Regions from separate parts of the Shewanella sp. SM23 genome, predicted to be linked through region 3. Evidence: predicted binding sites of a transcription regulator. Region 3 holds the regulator's gene; each other region holds the start of a gene.
The links. Region 3 encodes NrdR, which represses ribonucleotide reductase genes. Its sites were predicted from a motif close to AAACACNANATNTNGTGTTT; they were not measured.

Region 1 (5,374 bases), on a different contig from region 3:
CCATCAACTGTTCAATCGACAGTGAGGGTTCTTCAATCAATGCCAAACAGCCCTTCACTACTTCCGTTAGGTTGTGTGGTGGGATGTTGGTTGCCATACCCACGGCAATACCCGATGAACCGTTAATTAACAGGTTAGGTACGCGTGTAGGTAGTACAGCTGGGATCTGTTCTGTGCCGTCGTAGTTAGGGACGAAATCCACTGTCTCTTTTTCAAGATCGGCCAGTAATTGGTGCGCCAACTTATCCATACGGATTTCGGTATAACGCATTGCCGCCGCTGAGTCACCGTCGACCGAACCGAAGTTACCTTGGCCGTCTACTAAGGTGTAACGCAGTGAAAATGGCTGGGCCATACGGACGATAGTGTCATAAACAGCAGAATCACCATGGGGGTGATATTTACCGATGACGTCACCAACCACACGGGCAGATTTTTTGTAAGGCTTGTTCCAATCGTTCTTCAATTCACTCATGGCAAACAGAACGCGGCGATGAACCGGCTTTAAGCCGTCGCGCACGTCTGGTAATGCACGTCCCACGATAACGCTCATGGCGTAATCAAGGTACGAATTCTTTAGTTCGTCTTCGATATTAATTGGCGAAATAGATGATGCCAGATCAGTCATAAACTGCTCGTTCCCCTGAAAAATAGCCGACAACGTATAATCCGTATCATTGCCTAGCCCAAAAACGTGATTTGGCATTCTAACACAGTTATTTAATGTCGCCAGACCTATCATTATCGAATTGAGAGTCTGGTGGCTTAATAGATGAAAACACTGTCAATTTGGTCGTTTGTGCGATAAACAAGCGTTGAAATTCACGGCTTACGATGAGGAAAAATCGCCAAAGGGATAAAGTAAAAGGTCGATACGGAGCACAACAATTAACATAAAAGCAGATAACTGCTGAAAATTCACTCAACCACAAGGGCTTAGCTCAGTCGAGCACTTTGTTTATCAAACATAGTCGTTATAATAGCCGCACAATACAGCTTCTTCAGGTAATAGCATGCATCAGAATACCAATGTAGACCCACAGGAAATCGCAAAGTTTGAACGTATGGCCGAAACTTGGTGGGATCTCAACGGCGAATTTAAGCCGCTGCATCTATTAAACCCGCTGCGCTTAAACTATATCGATCAAACCGCAGGCGGTATTTTCGGCAAGAAAGTGCTCGATGTCGGCTGTGGTGGCGGCATATTGTCTGAAAGCATGGCCCGCATCGGCGCCGAGGTTGATGGCTTAGATATGGGTGATGAGCCCTTAGAAGTCGCCCGCCTACATGCTCTCGAAACGGGCGTGAGCATTAATTATGTAAAAAATACCGCCGAGGCCCACAGCCAAGATCATCAAGCCTATTACGATGTGGTGACCTGCATGGAAATGCTCGAACATGTACCCGATCCACAATCTGTGATCAAGGCTTGCTGTGACATGGTTAAACCCGGTGGTCATGTGTTTTTCTCCACCATCAACCGCAACATTAAATCCTACGTGCACACCATTTTAGGCGCGGAATATTTGCTAAAAATGCTGCCGGTTGGCACCCACGAGCATAAAAAATTCATTAAGCCTTCAGAGCTGATTGAACTAGTAGATAATACCGATCTTATCTGTACCGATGCCTTAGGGGTAAGCTACAACCCATTGACGGGCATTTTTAAGTACACGCCTAAGGTTGATGTGAATTACATGATTGCGACGCGTAAGGTTGATTAATATGAGTCTGGCACAGATCAAAGGCGTACTGTTCGATCTCGACGGCACCTTAGCCGATACCGCGCCGGATCTGGTGCAGGCCCTCAATTTAAGTCTTCAAGACGTCGGCATCGCCGCGCAGCCGTTAGCGGCCATGCGCTACGCCGCATCCCACGGCAGTTTTGCCTTAGTCGATGCCGCGATCCCTGATGCGGCAGAAGATCTTCGATCTCAAGTACAGCAAGGACTGCTCGCCCACTATCAGCGCATTAATGGCGATCACTGTGCGCTATTTACAGGCATAGCGGCATTACTCGACTGGCTCGAGTTAACTCAGCTGCCGTTTGGGGTGATCACCAACAAGCCAGCCCGGTTTACCCGTCCCTTATTGCGAAAACTGAATTTACACTTGCGTATGCCCGTTATCATCAGTGGCGATTCTACAAAACACCCAAAACCCCACACTGCACCTATGCTGTTAGGCGCACAACAACTGAACTGTGCTCCAGAGCAGATTTTGTATCTTGGAGATGCCGAGCGAGATTTGCTCGCGGCCAAGGCTGCTGGCATGTTAGGCGGCGTGGCCCTATGGGGTTATCTGGGCGTGAACGACAAGCCGTTGCAATGGCCAGCGCACGCGCATTTTGCGAACCCAACTGAGCTACATCAAGCACTAATCGAAGCATTGGCTTAACAATATCAACCAAAAACAGCGCCTACAATGCTCACGAATAAGGCATCCAATACGTAACTTCACTGACGGACATCAGTGTGTCAGCATACTATTTATGACCCACGGAAAAAGTCAGGCGCATAAAAGATCGGCACTCGTGAGCGATCGCGATCTAAAGAAAAAGATCGCCTAAAAATTCCCCATGAGTCTGACACGCTAACCTGAAATTGAGCTTCAAGGTTAGTCGTTACTAACGCAAAAGTTTATCCTCACGTTATCCACAAGATGTCCCCTGAATTCAGACTTGCAAATAGGGGCAAACCTCACTATCTTGTATCCCATATAATTTAAAACACCATATCTTGTGTATAGGTAACAATCAGACACACTAGAAGCTCGCCGCTTAATTGACTCGTTTTTAACCAGTCAGCTGTATTTAAGGGACGATTATTGATTGTTTTACAAGGATACGTACGGTGATTTTGCTCACCTAAATACATATAAGAACCAAGGCCTATCTCCAAATGAATAGCACTATGACAGTCACAAAACGCTGTGGCGATCGTGAGAATATCGATCTCGAAAAAATACACCGCGTAATTACTTGGGCAGCCAAGGGATTAAAAAACGTTTCTGTTTCGGAAGTTGAACTTCGCTCACACCTACAGTTTTTTGATGGCATCCCAACCGAAGCTATCCATGAAACCATTATCAAGGCTGCGGCGGATTTAATTTCTCCAGAATCACCGGACTATCAGTTCCTTGCTGCCCGTTTAGCGGTGTTTCATTTACGTAAGAAGGCCTTCGGTCAGTTCGAGCCGCCCGCATTGTATGCTCACGTGACTAAATTGGTTGAGCTGGGTAAATACGATCAACACATTTTAAGAGATTACACCCGCGAAGAGCTGGATGTGATGGATACCTATATCGACCATTGGCGCGATATGGATTTTTCCTACGCTGCGGTAAAACAGCTTGAAGGCAAATATTTAGTTCAAAACCGTGTGACCCACGAAATCTATGAGAGCGCGCAGTTCCTTTACATTTTGGTCGCGGCTTGCTTGTTTGCCCGTTATCCAAAAGAGACGCGCCTGAAATACGTTAAAGATTTCTATGACGCGGTATCAACTTTTAAACTGTCGCTGCCAACGCCAATTATGGCCGGTGTGCGCACCCCAACGCGTCAGTTTAGCTCTTGCGTACTGATCGAATGTGGTGACAGCTTAGATTCTATCAACGCGACCGCTTCGTCTATCGTGAAATACGTCAGCCAACGTGCGGGTATCGGTATTAACGCCGGTCGTATTCGCGCCTTAGGGAGCCCAATCCGTGGTGGTGAAGCCTTCCACACAGGTTGTTTACCTTTCTATAAGTATTTCCAAACCGCAGTGAAGTCGTGTTCTCAAGGCGGCGTGCGTGGCGGTGCTGCGACCCTGTTCTACCCTATTTGGCACTTAGAAGTCGAATCTCTACTGGTATTGAAAAATAACCGCGGCGTCGAAGACAACCGTATCCGTCATCTAGACTACGGTGTGCAGCTGAACAAAGTCATGTATCAACGTCTGATCAAAGGCGAAAACATTAGTTTATTTAGCCCATCTGACGTACCTGGCTTGTACGATGCTTTCTTTGAAGATCAAAACGAGTTTGAGCGTTTATATCTGCAATATGAGCAAGACAGCAGCATTCGTAAGAAAACGATAAAAGCAGTTGAGCTGTTTTCACTGATGATGCAAGAGCGCGCTTCAACGGGCCGTATCTACATTCAGAACGTGGATCACTGCAACACTCACAGCCCATTCGATTCAAAAGTCGCGCCGATCAGACAGTCTAACCTGTGTCTTGAAATCGCCCTGCCGACTAAACCATTGAATAACATCGATGATCCAGAAGGTGAAATCGCGCTTTGTACACTGTCAGCACTTAACTTAGGTTCTATCAAAGAGTTATCAGATATTGAGCCATTAGCCGACCTCGCCGTACGCGCACTGGATAATCTATTGGATTATCAAGATTATCCTATCAAGGCCGCGCAAATCGCCTCGATGAATCGCCGTACCTTAGGCATAGGCGTGATCAACTTCGCTAACTATCTAGCGAAAAACGGCATGAAGTATTCTGATGGTAGCGCGAACGCTTTAACCCACAGAACCTTCGAAGCGATTCAGTACTATTTACTGAAAGCCTCAATGAACTTGGCCAAAGAGCAAGGTGCGTGTCCGTTATTCCACGAGACCACTTACTCTCAAGGTATTTTGCCAATCGATACCTACAAACGTGACTTGGATAAAATTTGTGCCGAACCATTGCACTTAGACTGGGAATCACTGCGTAGCGATATCAAGCAATATGGCCTGCGTAACTCAACGCTGTCGGCATTAATGCCATCAGAAACCTCGTCGCAAATCTCCAATGCGACCAATGGTATTGAGCCACCACGTGGCCTTATCAGCGTGAAATCGAGCAAAGACGGTCAGCTAAAACAAGTGGTACCAGATTTCGATACACTGAAAGATAGCTATGAATTGCTGTGGAAAATGCCAAGCAACGACGGTTACTTACAGCTAGTGGGTATTATGCAGAAATTCGTTGACCAAGCGATTTCAGCTAACACTAACTACGATCCTTCACGTTTTGAAGGCCGTAAAGTCCCCATGCAAACCCTGCTGAAAGATTTACTCAATGCTTACAAGTTAGGTGTTAAAACGCTTTACTACCATAACACTCGCGATGGTGCGTCGGATTCACACGATGACATCACCAATTTAGAGAAAGAAGATGACGGTTGCGCCGGCGGCGCATGTAAAATCTAGTCTTTAACTTTAACGTTAACGGTTTTATAGGGATCCCTATTTAGTGGATCCCTATCCATTGGAAAAATAGCACCATGGCCTACTCTACCTTCTGTCAAACACCCAACGATGCCACCCGTGAACCTATGTTTTTTGGTCAATCGGTCAACGTGGCTCGTTACGATCAACAAAAATATGAAGTGTTC
Region 2 (5,374 bases), on a different contig from region 3:
ACGGGTACCTGTGCCATTGACCACATCGATAGGGAAATATTGATGGTAATTCATTGATGGTCACTCATAGTGCATTTCATCTTTTAACACTGACACTCATCCCGTGGCACTATTTGATGCCACGGAATAAGTCTAACAGGCAGAATAAGGTAATAGTGTTACAAGTGTTTGATCCTGCGTTTTACTTCTTCTTGCTTGCCATAATTAAAGGGCCGCGCATCAGGACTGCCTAAGTAACCGCACACACGGCGCGTCACAGAAACCCGACTAGGCTCATGATTGCCACACTTAGGGCAAGTGAACCCTTTACTGGTACAACTAAATTCACCGGTAAAGCCACAGTCGTAGCATTCATCAATTGGCGTGTTAGTGCCATAGTAAGGCACGCGGCTGTAGCTATAATCCCAGACGTTTTCCAGCGCTTCGAGGTTATGCTGCATATTGGGATATTCGCCATAACAAATAAAGCCACCGTTCGCGATAGCGGGATATGGCTGTTCAAAATCAATTTTATCGTAAGGGTTAACACTTTTTTCCACATCGAGGTGAAAACTATTGGTGTAATAGCCCTTATCTGTCACCCCTGTGACTAGCCCAAATTGCTTCGCATCCAGTTTACAAAAACGGCTGCAGAGACTCTCACTTGGCGTGCTATACAGACTAAAGCCATAACCTGTTTCGGCCTTCCACGCATCGGTAGCCGCTTTAAGATAAGCTACAATAGCGACGGCTTTGTCCCTTAATTGTGCATCGTCAAATACATGGGTTTGGGTGCCATAGAGTGCATTCATGGTTTCATGCAGGCCAATGTAACCGAGTGAAATCGAAGCGCGGCCATTTTTAAAGATTTGCGCCACATCATCATCAGCGCGCAAGCGTACACCACAGGCGCCTTCCATATAAAGGATAGGTGCCACGCGGGCTTTAACACCATTCAGTCGCTCAATACGGGTATCCAGCGCTTTACGGGCTAATACTAATCTGTCATCTAAAATGCGATAAAACTCAGTCTCATCGCCATTGGCTTCTAAGGCAATCCGCGGCAGGTTTAAACTGACCACTCCCAAATTATTGCGCCCTTCATGCACAAGCTCGCCATTTTCTTCATAGGTGCCTAAAAAGCTACGGCAGCCCATTGGGGTTTTAAATGAACCGGTAACTTTCTCGACTTGCTCGTAGTTGAGGATGTCGGGATACATGCGCATTGTTGCGCATTTGAGCGCCATCTGTTTTACATCGTAATTGCAATCGCCCGCTTTATGATTAATACCATCGCGAATCGCAAACACTAGCTTAGGGAATACTGCAGTCTTGCGATTTTTACCCAATCCCGCCATCCGCACTTTGAGCATAGATTGCTGAATTAAGCGTGATTCCCACGACGTACCTAAACCAAACCCAAAGGTCACGAACGGTGTTTGGCCATTGGCAGTGTGTAAGGTATTGACCTCATATTCCAAAGACTGGAATGCATCGTGACATTCTTTTTCAGTTTGCGCCGTGGCAAAGGCTTTGGCGTCGGTGATCTTCCAATTCAGGGCAATTTGGTAGTGCTTGTCGTAGCTCTTAGCGACAAATGGCGCTAACACTTCATCGATACGGTTGATAGTAGTTCCGCCATAGATATGACTCGCCACTTGGGCAATAATCTGCGCGGTCACCGCTGTCGCTGTTGAAATAGACTTAGGGGTTTCAATTTCGGCATTACCCATTTTAAAGCCGTGGGTCAACATGCCAGCTAAATCAATCAACATGCAGTTAAACATCGGGAAAAACGGAGAGTAATCTAGGTCGTGGTAATGGATCTCGCCCGCTTCATGGGCAGCGACCACATCCTTTGGCAAAATATGACTCTTGGCGTAATGTTTGGCGACTATGCCCGCGAGTAAATCCCGCTGAGTAGGAATGACTTTTGAATCTTTATTAGCATTTTCATTGAGTAAAGCCGCATTGCTTTGCTCAACTAAACCACGGATTTCGAGGTTGAGTTTACTGGTCGCTTCACGGCACACATCTCTGTCGTGACGGTATTCGATATACACCCGCGCCAGGGACTTGTACGGCCCTTCCATCAGTAAATTCTCAACCGCATCTTGTAGATGGTGGATATCGACTTCAGCTAATGGCGCGACGCTCTGACTGATACACGCTGCCACTGTCGCTGCATAGTCGCCATCCTCTATTCCAACTGAGTTTGCAGCGGCATTCACTGCATCCCTTATCCTTGTTTCATCAAAAGGTGTGCGGCAACCATCACGCTTAATTACGACTGGCATTGTTCAGTTCCTCTCCATCTCGCCTAAAAATTAACACTACATCTAGTGATTTTAAAAGCATAAAACACAATATGTAGAGCATTAGGCTACAATGACGGTAAGGAGTCCATGATCCAGATCATAGTTTTTAGGATGAAATAAAAGAACAAACAAGAACTGCAGCTAGGCCCAATTATCTGAAAATTGCGCCTTGACCTGCTGATTAAACCCAGCTAGTTGAATGCGTGACAATTTGTGTTTATCACGCACTATGGATGTGAATTAACGTTTAGCAAGCGCAAGATAACTACTGAGTTGGCCCGATGCAGATTGATGTGCCCCCATAGATGAAGCAAGTTGCATCATAGATTTTAGCCCCTGCCACTGCTGCTTTTGAGCATCCGTAAGCGGAGGTTCAGAATTCAAATAATCCGTCAATTGGCTAAGGACTTTCGTGGCCTTCTGGGCTAGCACCGGCGACTGAGCATCATCCATATTGGTTAAGACGTTTTTAGCATCAACTAAGGTATTGATAAGAGGATTATTAGGTGATTTTTTAGCTAATGACTTGATTTCATCATCTAAAAAATCTTGCAACGATTGTTTAGTCGGCGTTGTTGTGCTCGGCACTGTAATACCGTTTTTCGATAAACGCTCGAGTTGCACATCCGATAAAATGCCATCTTTTTGTAAGCGCGACACCAATGCGGGAATATCGGCGACGCCAAATTGACCATCGGCAAAAAAATCCTTCGCCATCGATTGAATTTTCTGTGCGCGTTGCGCCCTTGGCGACAGCGCTATCTCATCGGTTTTACCGTTATCGGGTTTGGTAGCATCCGTCTGCGTTTTATTTGTTTCTGTCGTAGTATCGGTTTTAGCCGTGCTCGTCTTTTGGCTATTGGCACCATAGGCATCGGCGATACTGGCACTGCTGCGATTAAGATTAAAGGCATTTAAAATAGAATTCATCGTCAAAAATTCGGCGTCTAAGACTCAATAACGGTTTTAAAGCAAAAACTAAGCCAATCAAGTATTAATCTGTGCAGATCCTGAATTTTCGGGTAGCGAACAGCACCAGTAGATTTATCTCTAGGACTGTAAATCTTCAATAAGGGCAAGACATTGCCGCCTTAGTAAATCGAGTGCCTCAGCGTCCATCTGCACTTTATCAAGCAAGGTTTGCTTCAAGGCAAGAGCTTCGTGCCTGATACCCTCTCCTTGACTTGTCAGAGTGATCAGCTTTTTCCGCTCATCTTCAACGCAGGCTAATCGCGTAATCAACCCCTTCAACTCTAACCGCTTGACGATTGGCGTTAGGGTTCCCATATCGAGTTTAGTCGCCATTGATAGCTGGGTTTGGCTGCAGCCGTTTTGACGCCACAGGGTTTGCATCACTAAATATTGAGGGAAAGTTAACTCATATGCCTCGAGTAGAGGCCGATAAGCACGCACTAATGCATTGCTCGCAGAATATAACGCGAAACAAACATTATCGGATAAACAGAGTGGATCGCTAGAAGCTTGGCTATGAGTCTGTTTTGTAGCGTCTAGCTCAGGTTGAGGTAAGCAATTCTGCACGTTTAAGCGCCTGTCATTTAAACATAACGCTATCTTATCCGATCTGTCCCACCTCATCTAGTTTGCGCGCAAACTATTTGCATTCAATCTTAAAGCCACGTAGAGTTAACATCATTCGTTTGCGCACAAACAAAAGGTGAGTTTTTATGAAGAGTATGACTGAAACCCGTGAAATCCATCTAGCTAGTCGCCCAGAAGGCATGCCTACAGCACAGAATTTTACTTTAGTAAATAAAGCGTTAGCACCGCTCGCTGATGGACAAGTGCTGATTAAAAATCTATGGATGTCGGTTGACCCTTACATGCGCGGGCGCATGGTTGATCGCAAGAGTTATGTTCCGCCCTTCGCCTTAAATCAAGTCTTAGAAGGCGGTGCGATTGGTGAAGTTATCGCGTCAAAAAACACCAAGTTCCCGGTTGGTACTAAAGTCAGCAGCATGCTAGGTTGGCGTGAACACGCAGTCACAGATACCGCAGGACTGACAGCTTTACCACTAACTACGCTTGATAATTCACATTTCCTCGGCGTACTCGGAATGCCAGGCATGACAGCTTGGACAGGACTGACTCGCATTACAGATTTAAAAGCGGGTGAGACATTGTTTGTTTCCGCCGCCTCTGGCGCAGTAGGTAGTGTGGCTTGCCAAATTGGTAAACTAATAGGTGCCCGTGTTATAGCCTCTGTCGGTTCAGATGAAAAAGCTGAATTATTAAAAAGTTATGGTGTTGATGCGGTCATCAATTACAAGACTTGTGGCAATCTCACCCAAGCGTTGACAAAAGCCGCCCCAGAAGGAATTGACGTGTATTTTGAGAACGTCGGTGGCGAGCATTTAGCCGCAGCGCTGAGCAATATGAAAGATCATGGACGTATCGCTGTTTGCGGTATGATTTCGCAATATAACAACACAACTCCAACGCCTGGCCCTGACAACTTAGCCCTAATTGTAATGCAAAAACTCAAGTTAGAAGGTTTTATCGTATCCGAACATTGGGCGCATTATCCTGAGTTCACCGCCAAAATGGCTCAATGGTTAGCGGAAGGCAAAGTCAAAGCAGAACAAACAATTTATCAAGGGCTTGAACAAGCACCTGATGCTTTTATCGGTCTATTTGAAGGTAAGAATCGCGGTAAAATGTTGGTAAAACTAGCCTAAGTCACCAACAAAGCGGTATAAACATCTCAATATGAGATAACAAATAGTCGGTATCGCAAAAGTGATACCGACTTTTGTTTATTTTGCAATCAAACGCTATCTATATGAAAGCTTTTGACTCTACATTTTGCATCATCAGCCTTTCCAGAGCGCAGCTTCAATCAAGTGGGCGACTTTCTCCACCGCAGCTTCGCCGGCGGCAATCGCCTCATCAGCACGGTGAAACTCCATAGTGCCGATATTTCCCACCTCTGGCACAATACAAATATCTGGTGGATCGCCCATCAACCGCGCCCGTTTATGCCTTTGCTCTAAAATACCCATAGATTGCGACATCACAGCAATCATCCCCGGATTCGATTTAGTGCCGAGTGAAAACTT
Region 3 (5,374 bases):
TACGTTTTTGGTAATCGTTAGTGTTCAGTTCTTCAAAGCGCGCCATACGGGCCTTGCCTTTAGACTGACGGCCTTTGGCGCCTTGACGTACCCATTCCAATTCTTTGGCAATGGTTTTTTGACGAGCGCTTTCGGTGGCTGATTCTTGCTTCAGACGGGCATCTTTCTGCTCAAGCCATGAAGAATAGTTACCTTCCCACGGAATACCTTCACCGCGGTCGAGTTCTAAAATCCAGCCAGCGGCATTGTCGAGGAAGTAACGGTCATGGGTAATCGCGACCACAGTACCGGCATATTCCTGCAAGAAGTGCTCAAGCCAAGCCACAGATTCAGCATCCAAGTGGTTGGTGGGTTCGTCCAGTAACAGCATTTCTGGCTTTTCAAGCAGCAAACGACATATCGCCACGCGGCGACGTTCACCACCGGATAATACTTCGATTTTTTCATCCCAATCAGGCAGACGCAGGGCGTTGGCGGCGCGCTCAAGGACGTACTCTAAGTTATGGGCATCTTGGGCTTGAATAATGGCTTCTAGTTCGCCTTGCTCTTTCGCAAGGGCGTCGAAATCGGCGTCCGGCTCGGCGTAGGCCGCGTAAACGGCATCGAGGCGAGTTAGGGCATTTTTTGCCTCTGCAACCGCTTCTTCAATCGCTTCACGCACGGTTTGATTCGGATCGAGTTTAGGTTCCTGCGGCAGGTAACCGATTTTCAATCCCGGCATTGGGCGCGCTTCACCTTCAATTTCGGTGTCAATACCCGCCATAATGCGCAGTAGCGTCGACTTACCTGAACCGTTGAGGCCGAGTACGCCAATTTTGGCGCCGGGGAAAAAGCTTAAAGAAATATCTTTAAGGATCTGCTTCTTAGGCGGAACAATTTTACCCACCCGCAGCATGCTGTAAACAAACTGAGCCATTTTTCTCTATCTTAAGTGACTAATGATGCGGCTAATTCTACTCGATTGCGCGCCGAACTCAACTCGACAATGAGCCAAGTTCAAGCACTATCTGCAGGAATTTCATGTTTCAAATACTGGGATTGTGACCGCGTTCCGAGTAGAATACCGCGCAACCCTACCTATAAGAATTGGCAGCTGGAGTAAGCAATGCTGAAAAAAGATATGAATATCGCAGATTATGATCCGGAACTGTTTAACGCAATTCAGAATGAAACTCTGCGTCAAGAAGAGCATATTGAGCTGATTGCTTCTGAAAACTACACCAGTCCACGCGTGATGGAAGCGCAAGGTTCACAGTTAACCAATAAGTACGCTGAAGGCTATCCAGGCAAGCGTTACTACGGTGGTTGTGAGTATGTGGACGTAGTTGAAACCTTAGCGATTGAACGTGCTAAACAACTGTTTGGCGCAACTTACGCTAACGTACAACCTCATTCAGGTTCACAGGCAAACAGCGCGGTTTACATGGCATTGTTAAAACCTGGCGATACCGTACTGGGCATGAACTTAGCTCATGGTGGTCACTTGACCCACGGTTCTCCCGTTAACTTCTCTGGCAAACTGTACAACATCATTCCTTACGGTATCGACGAGTCTGGCAAAATCGACTACGACGAGATGGAGCGTATTGCCTTAGAACACAAGCCTAAGATGATGATCGGCGGTTTCTCTGCCTATTCAGGTATCGTTGATTGGGCAAAAATGCGTGAAATCGCAGACAAAATCGGTGCTTATTTATTTGTCGATATGGCACACGTTGCCGGTCTTATTGCTGCGGGCGTTTATCCAAACCCAGTACCACACGCGCATGTTGTGACATCTACGACCCACAAAACCTTAGCGGGTCCTCGTGGTGGCGTGATCCTATCTGCTGCTGACGATGAAGACTTGTACAAAAAGTTGAATTCTGCGGTATTCCCAGGCGGTCAAGGTGGCCCATTGATGCACGTTATCGCCGGTAAAGCGGTGGCGTTCAAAGAAGCCCTAGAGCCAGAATTTAAAGTGTACCAACAGCAAGTGGTTAACAACGCTAAAGCTATGGTTGAAGTGTTCCTTGAGCGCGGTTACAAAATCGTCTCTGGCGGAACCAGCAACCACTTAATGCTAGTTGACCTGATTGGTCGTGACTTAACGGGTAAAGAAGCCGATGCCGCCTTAGGTAGCGCTAACATTACCGTGAACAAAAACTCAGTGCCAAACGACCCACGTTCACCCTTTGTGACCTCAGGTGTGCGTATCGGTACGCCAGCCATTACGCGCCGCGGCTTTAAAGAAGCGGAATCGAAAGAGCTGACTGGCTGGATTTGTGACATCCTTGATGATGCAAGTAATCCTGTAGTGATTGAGCGTGTTAAGGGCCAAGTACTGGCACTGTGTGCACGTTTCCCTGTTTACGGTTAATCTGTAAATAGTCTCCTTTTTGTGGTGCTGAGCCTAACAAGCATCAGGTGGTTAACCTCAGCCCATAAATAGGATAAAATCCCATGGCCGCATTAAGCGGCCATTTTTATTGGTAAAATCTTAGGCTTAAATCCATAGCGTTTGACTGAGATTTAACAGGTAAACCTATTAACGCTTTACGACCATTCACTGGCAGGAGGCTCAATGCATTGTCCATTTTGTAGCGCGACAGATACTAAAGTCATCGATTCCCGATTAGTGGCAGAAGGCCACCAAGTGCGCCGTCGCCGAGAATGCACCGAATGTCATGAAAGATTTACCACCTTCGAAGGCGCCGAATTAGTCATGCCTAGGGTGATTAAGCGCGATGGTTCACGCCAACCCTTCGATGAAGAAAAACTCCAAGGTGGCATGTTGCGCGCCGTTGAAAAACGTCCCGTATCTATGGATGAAATCGAGCAAGCACTCAGCAAAATCAAGTCTACTCTGCGCGCCACTGGCGAGCGGGAAGTGCCGTCAGAAATGGTGGGTAACTTAATGATGGAGCAATTGATGAGCCTCGATAAAGTCGCCTACATACGTTTCGCTTCTGTGTACCGTGCCTTCGAAGACGTGTCTGAATTTGGCGAAGCCATCGCCAAACTGCAAAAGTAGTTATTCAGCTTTTGTCGCCTAAAAAGGCAGGCGTGCAGTTGCTAACAGCATGAAAAGAAAGATTTTATAAGACTGGTGAAAGCCGAAACCTTTAACAACAGGGTTGAACATGAGCTTGAACATAAGTTGGTCCGTACTCGATACCCAAATGATGAGCCGCGCGATTCAATTGGCGCGCAAAGGCTTTTACACCACGAGACCCAATCCCAGTGTGGGCTGCGTTATCGTTAACGATAACCAAATCATCGGTGAAGGTTATCATCAAAAAGCGGGTGAGCCCCACGCCGAAGTGCACGCACTACGTATGGCTGGTGAACATGCCCGTGGCGCAACCGCCTATGTCACCCTAGAGCCCTGCAGTCATTATGGCCGCACGCCGCCCTGCGCCTTGGCGCTGATCAATATTGGCGTTAAGCGTGTGGTGGTGGCGGTTGAAGATCCTAATCCGCAAGTGGCTGGGCGCGGTATTAAAATGCTGCGCGACGCCGGTATTGAAGTGGATGTGGGATTACACCGTGATGAAGCCTATGCCTTGAATTTAGGCTTTATGAAGCGTATGGAATCAGGTTTACCTAGAGTCACTGTAAAATTAGCCGCGAGTCTCGATGGTAAAACTGCGCTGTCTAACGGTGTGTCTAAATGGATAACCGGTCCAGAATCTCGCCGCGACGTGCAGCGATTACGTTTACGTTCCTGCGCTTTGGTCACTGGGATTGAAACCATATTGGCGGACGATCCCTCACTCAATGTGCGTTATCAGGAACTTGGCAGCTTAAAAGACAGTGTAACCGAGGCGCAATTACTACAGCCATTAAGAGTCATACTCGACAGTCGCGCCCGTTTGCCGTTATCGGCCGCCTGCTTGACTATCGTATCGCCCATACTCTTGGTCTCGACCGTGGCTTATCCCGCAGACTTTCAAGCACAATTGCCCTCCCATGTGAGTTGCCTCGTGTTACCTGCAATTGCAGGTCGCGTCTCATTGCCTGAACTATTAAGCTATTTAGGCCAAAGTTGTAATCACGTGCTGGTGGAAGCGGGTGCAACCTTAGCGGGCGCATTTTTAGCGCAGGGTCTGGCCGATGAGTTAGTGCTGTACCAAGCGATGAAAATCCTCGGCGGGCAAGGGCGTAATCTGCTGCAGCTACCCGATTATCAAACCATGGCGCAAATTCCTGCATTAATGTTGGTCGATGAGCGCAAATTAGGGCCAGATACCCGTTTAATCTTGAGCGTTAAGCCTGATACCTCTTTATCTAAATCGAATTGGAGCAAGATAACCGTTTAACCTTGAGCGTTATGCTTGATACTTCTTCATTTAATTAGGGCAAGATAACCGTTAAACCTTGAGTCTTATGCCTTATTACTTCTTTATCGAATAAGTGAGTTAACCATGTTTACTGGGATTATTGAAGCTGTTGGCACCCTGCGAAAGCTTGAACGCAAGGGCGATGATATTCGTTTGACCGTGGCGAGCGGCAAACTGGATTTAAACGATGTGCGTTTAGGCGACAGCATTGCCACTAACGGTGTGTGCTTAACGGTTGTGCAGCAATTAGCCGACGGTTATGTGGCTGATATCTCTGCCGAAACAGTGAGTCTAACCGGCTTTGCTCACTACAAAGTGGGTACTAAGGTGAATCTTGAAAAAGCCGTCACCCCAACCACACGTTTAGGCGGCCACATGGTCAGTGGCCATGTAGACGGTATTGCAACGGTTGAGCAACGCTTAGTGCGTGGTCAAGCTATCGAGTTTTGGCTAGCCGCACCCGCAGAGCTTGGGCGTTACATTGCCCATAAAGGTTCCATCACCATTGATGGCGTGAGTTTGACGGTTAACGAAGTGGACGGCAGTCGATTCCGCTTGACCATAGTGCCGCATACCGCGGGGGAAACCACGTTAATCGACCTGCAAGCGGGCGATAAGGTGAATATCGAAGTGGATTTAATCGCCCGTTATCTTGAACGCTTGATGAATTATGATGGCAAAGACAGCAAGAGCGGCGGTGTCACCATGGAAATGTTAGCCCGTGCCGGCTTTGTGCGTTAGTGCACAGGAGCAGATTATTTAACTTAAGCTTATCGGCAGCTTAGGTTATTTAGGTATAGAATTTCATAATAACAGCAAAATCAGAAGGTCCTACAATGGCGCTGCACAGTATAGAAGAGATCATCGAAGATATTCGTCAAGGCAAAATGGTTATTTTGATGGATGACGAAGACAGAGAAAACGAAGGTGATTTGATCATGGCGGCCGAAATGGTCACGCCAGAAGCGATTAACTTTATGGCGAAATATGGCCGTGGGCTCATTTGCCAGACCATGACTAAAGCCCGTTGCCAGCAGTTAAACCTACCCTTA

Region 1: the regulator NrdR is predicted to act here: its motif matches at 2,727-2,746, upstream of nrdA (class 1a ribonucleoside-diphosphate reductase subunit alpha).
Region 2: the regulator NrdR is predicted to act here: its motif matches at 2,308-2,327, upstream of nrdD (anaerobic ribonucleoside-triphosphate reductase).

What each region holds. Positions count from the first base shown of each region.
Region 1 covers NZ_JAKKRM010000002.1:310,619-315,992, reverse strand. Annotated here, with positions in the region: gene gyrA (DNA gyrase subunit A) at 1-628, opposite strand, end outside; gene ubiG (bifunctional 2-polyprenyl-6-hydroxyphenol methylase/3-demethylubiquinol 3-O-methyltransferase UbiG) at 1,014-1,724, shown strand; gene L5L98_RS04470 (HAD family hydrolase) at 1,726-2,397, shown strand; gene nrdA (class 1a ribonucleoside-diphosphate reductase subunit alpha) at 2,901-5,189, shown strand; gene nrdB (class Ia ribonucleoside-diphosphate reductase subunit beta) at 5,264-5,374, shown strand, end outside.
Region 2 covers NZ_JAKKRM010000001.1:319,190-324,563, reverse strand. Annotated here, with positions in the region: gene nrdG (anaerobic ribonucleoside-triphosphate reductase-activating protein) at 1-54, opposite strand, end outside; gene nrdD (anaerobic ribonucleoside-triphosphate reductase) at 159-2,276, opposite strand; gene L5L98_RS01335 (hypothetical protein) at 2,538-3,227, opposite strand; gene L5L98_RS01330 (MarR family winged helix-turn-helix transcriptional regulator) at 3,348-3,836, opposite strand; gene L5L98_RS01325 (NADP-dependent oxidoreductase) at 3,983-4,993, shown strand; gene rssA (patatin-like phospholipase RssA) at 5,129-5,374, opposite strand, start outside.
Region 3 covers NZ_JAKKRM010000005.1:247,176-252,549, forward strand. Annotated here, with positions in the region: gene ettA (energy-dependent translational throttle protein EttA) at 1-916, opposite strand, end outside; gene glyA (serine hydroxymethyltransferase) at 1,106-2,359, shown strand; gene nrdR (transcriptional regulator NrdR) at 2,564-3,013, shown strand; gene ribD (bifunctional diaminohydroxyphosphoribosylaminopyrimidine deaminase/5-amino-6-(5-phosphoribosylamino)uracil reductase RibD) at 3,123-4,301, shown strand; gene L5L98_RS09185 (riboflavin synthase) at 4,407-5,063, shown strand; gene ribBA (bifunctional 3,4-dihydroxy-2-butanone-4-phosphate synthase/GTP cyclohydrolase II) at 5,159-5,374, shown strand, end outside.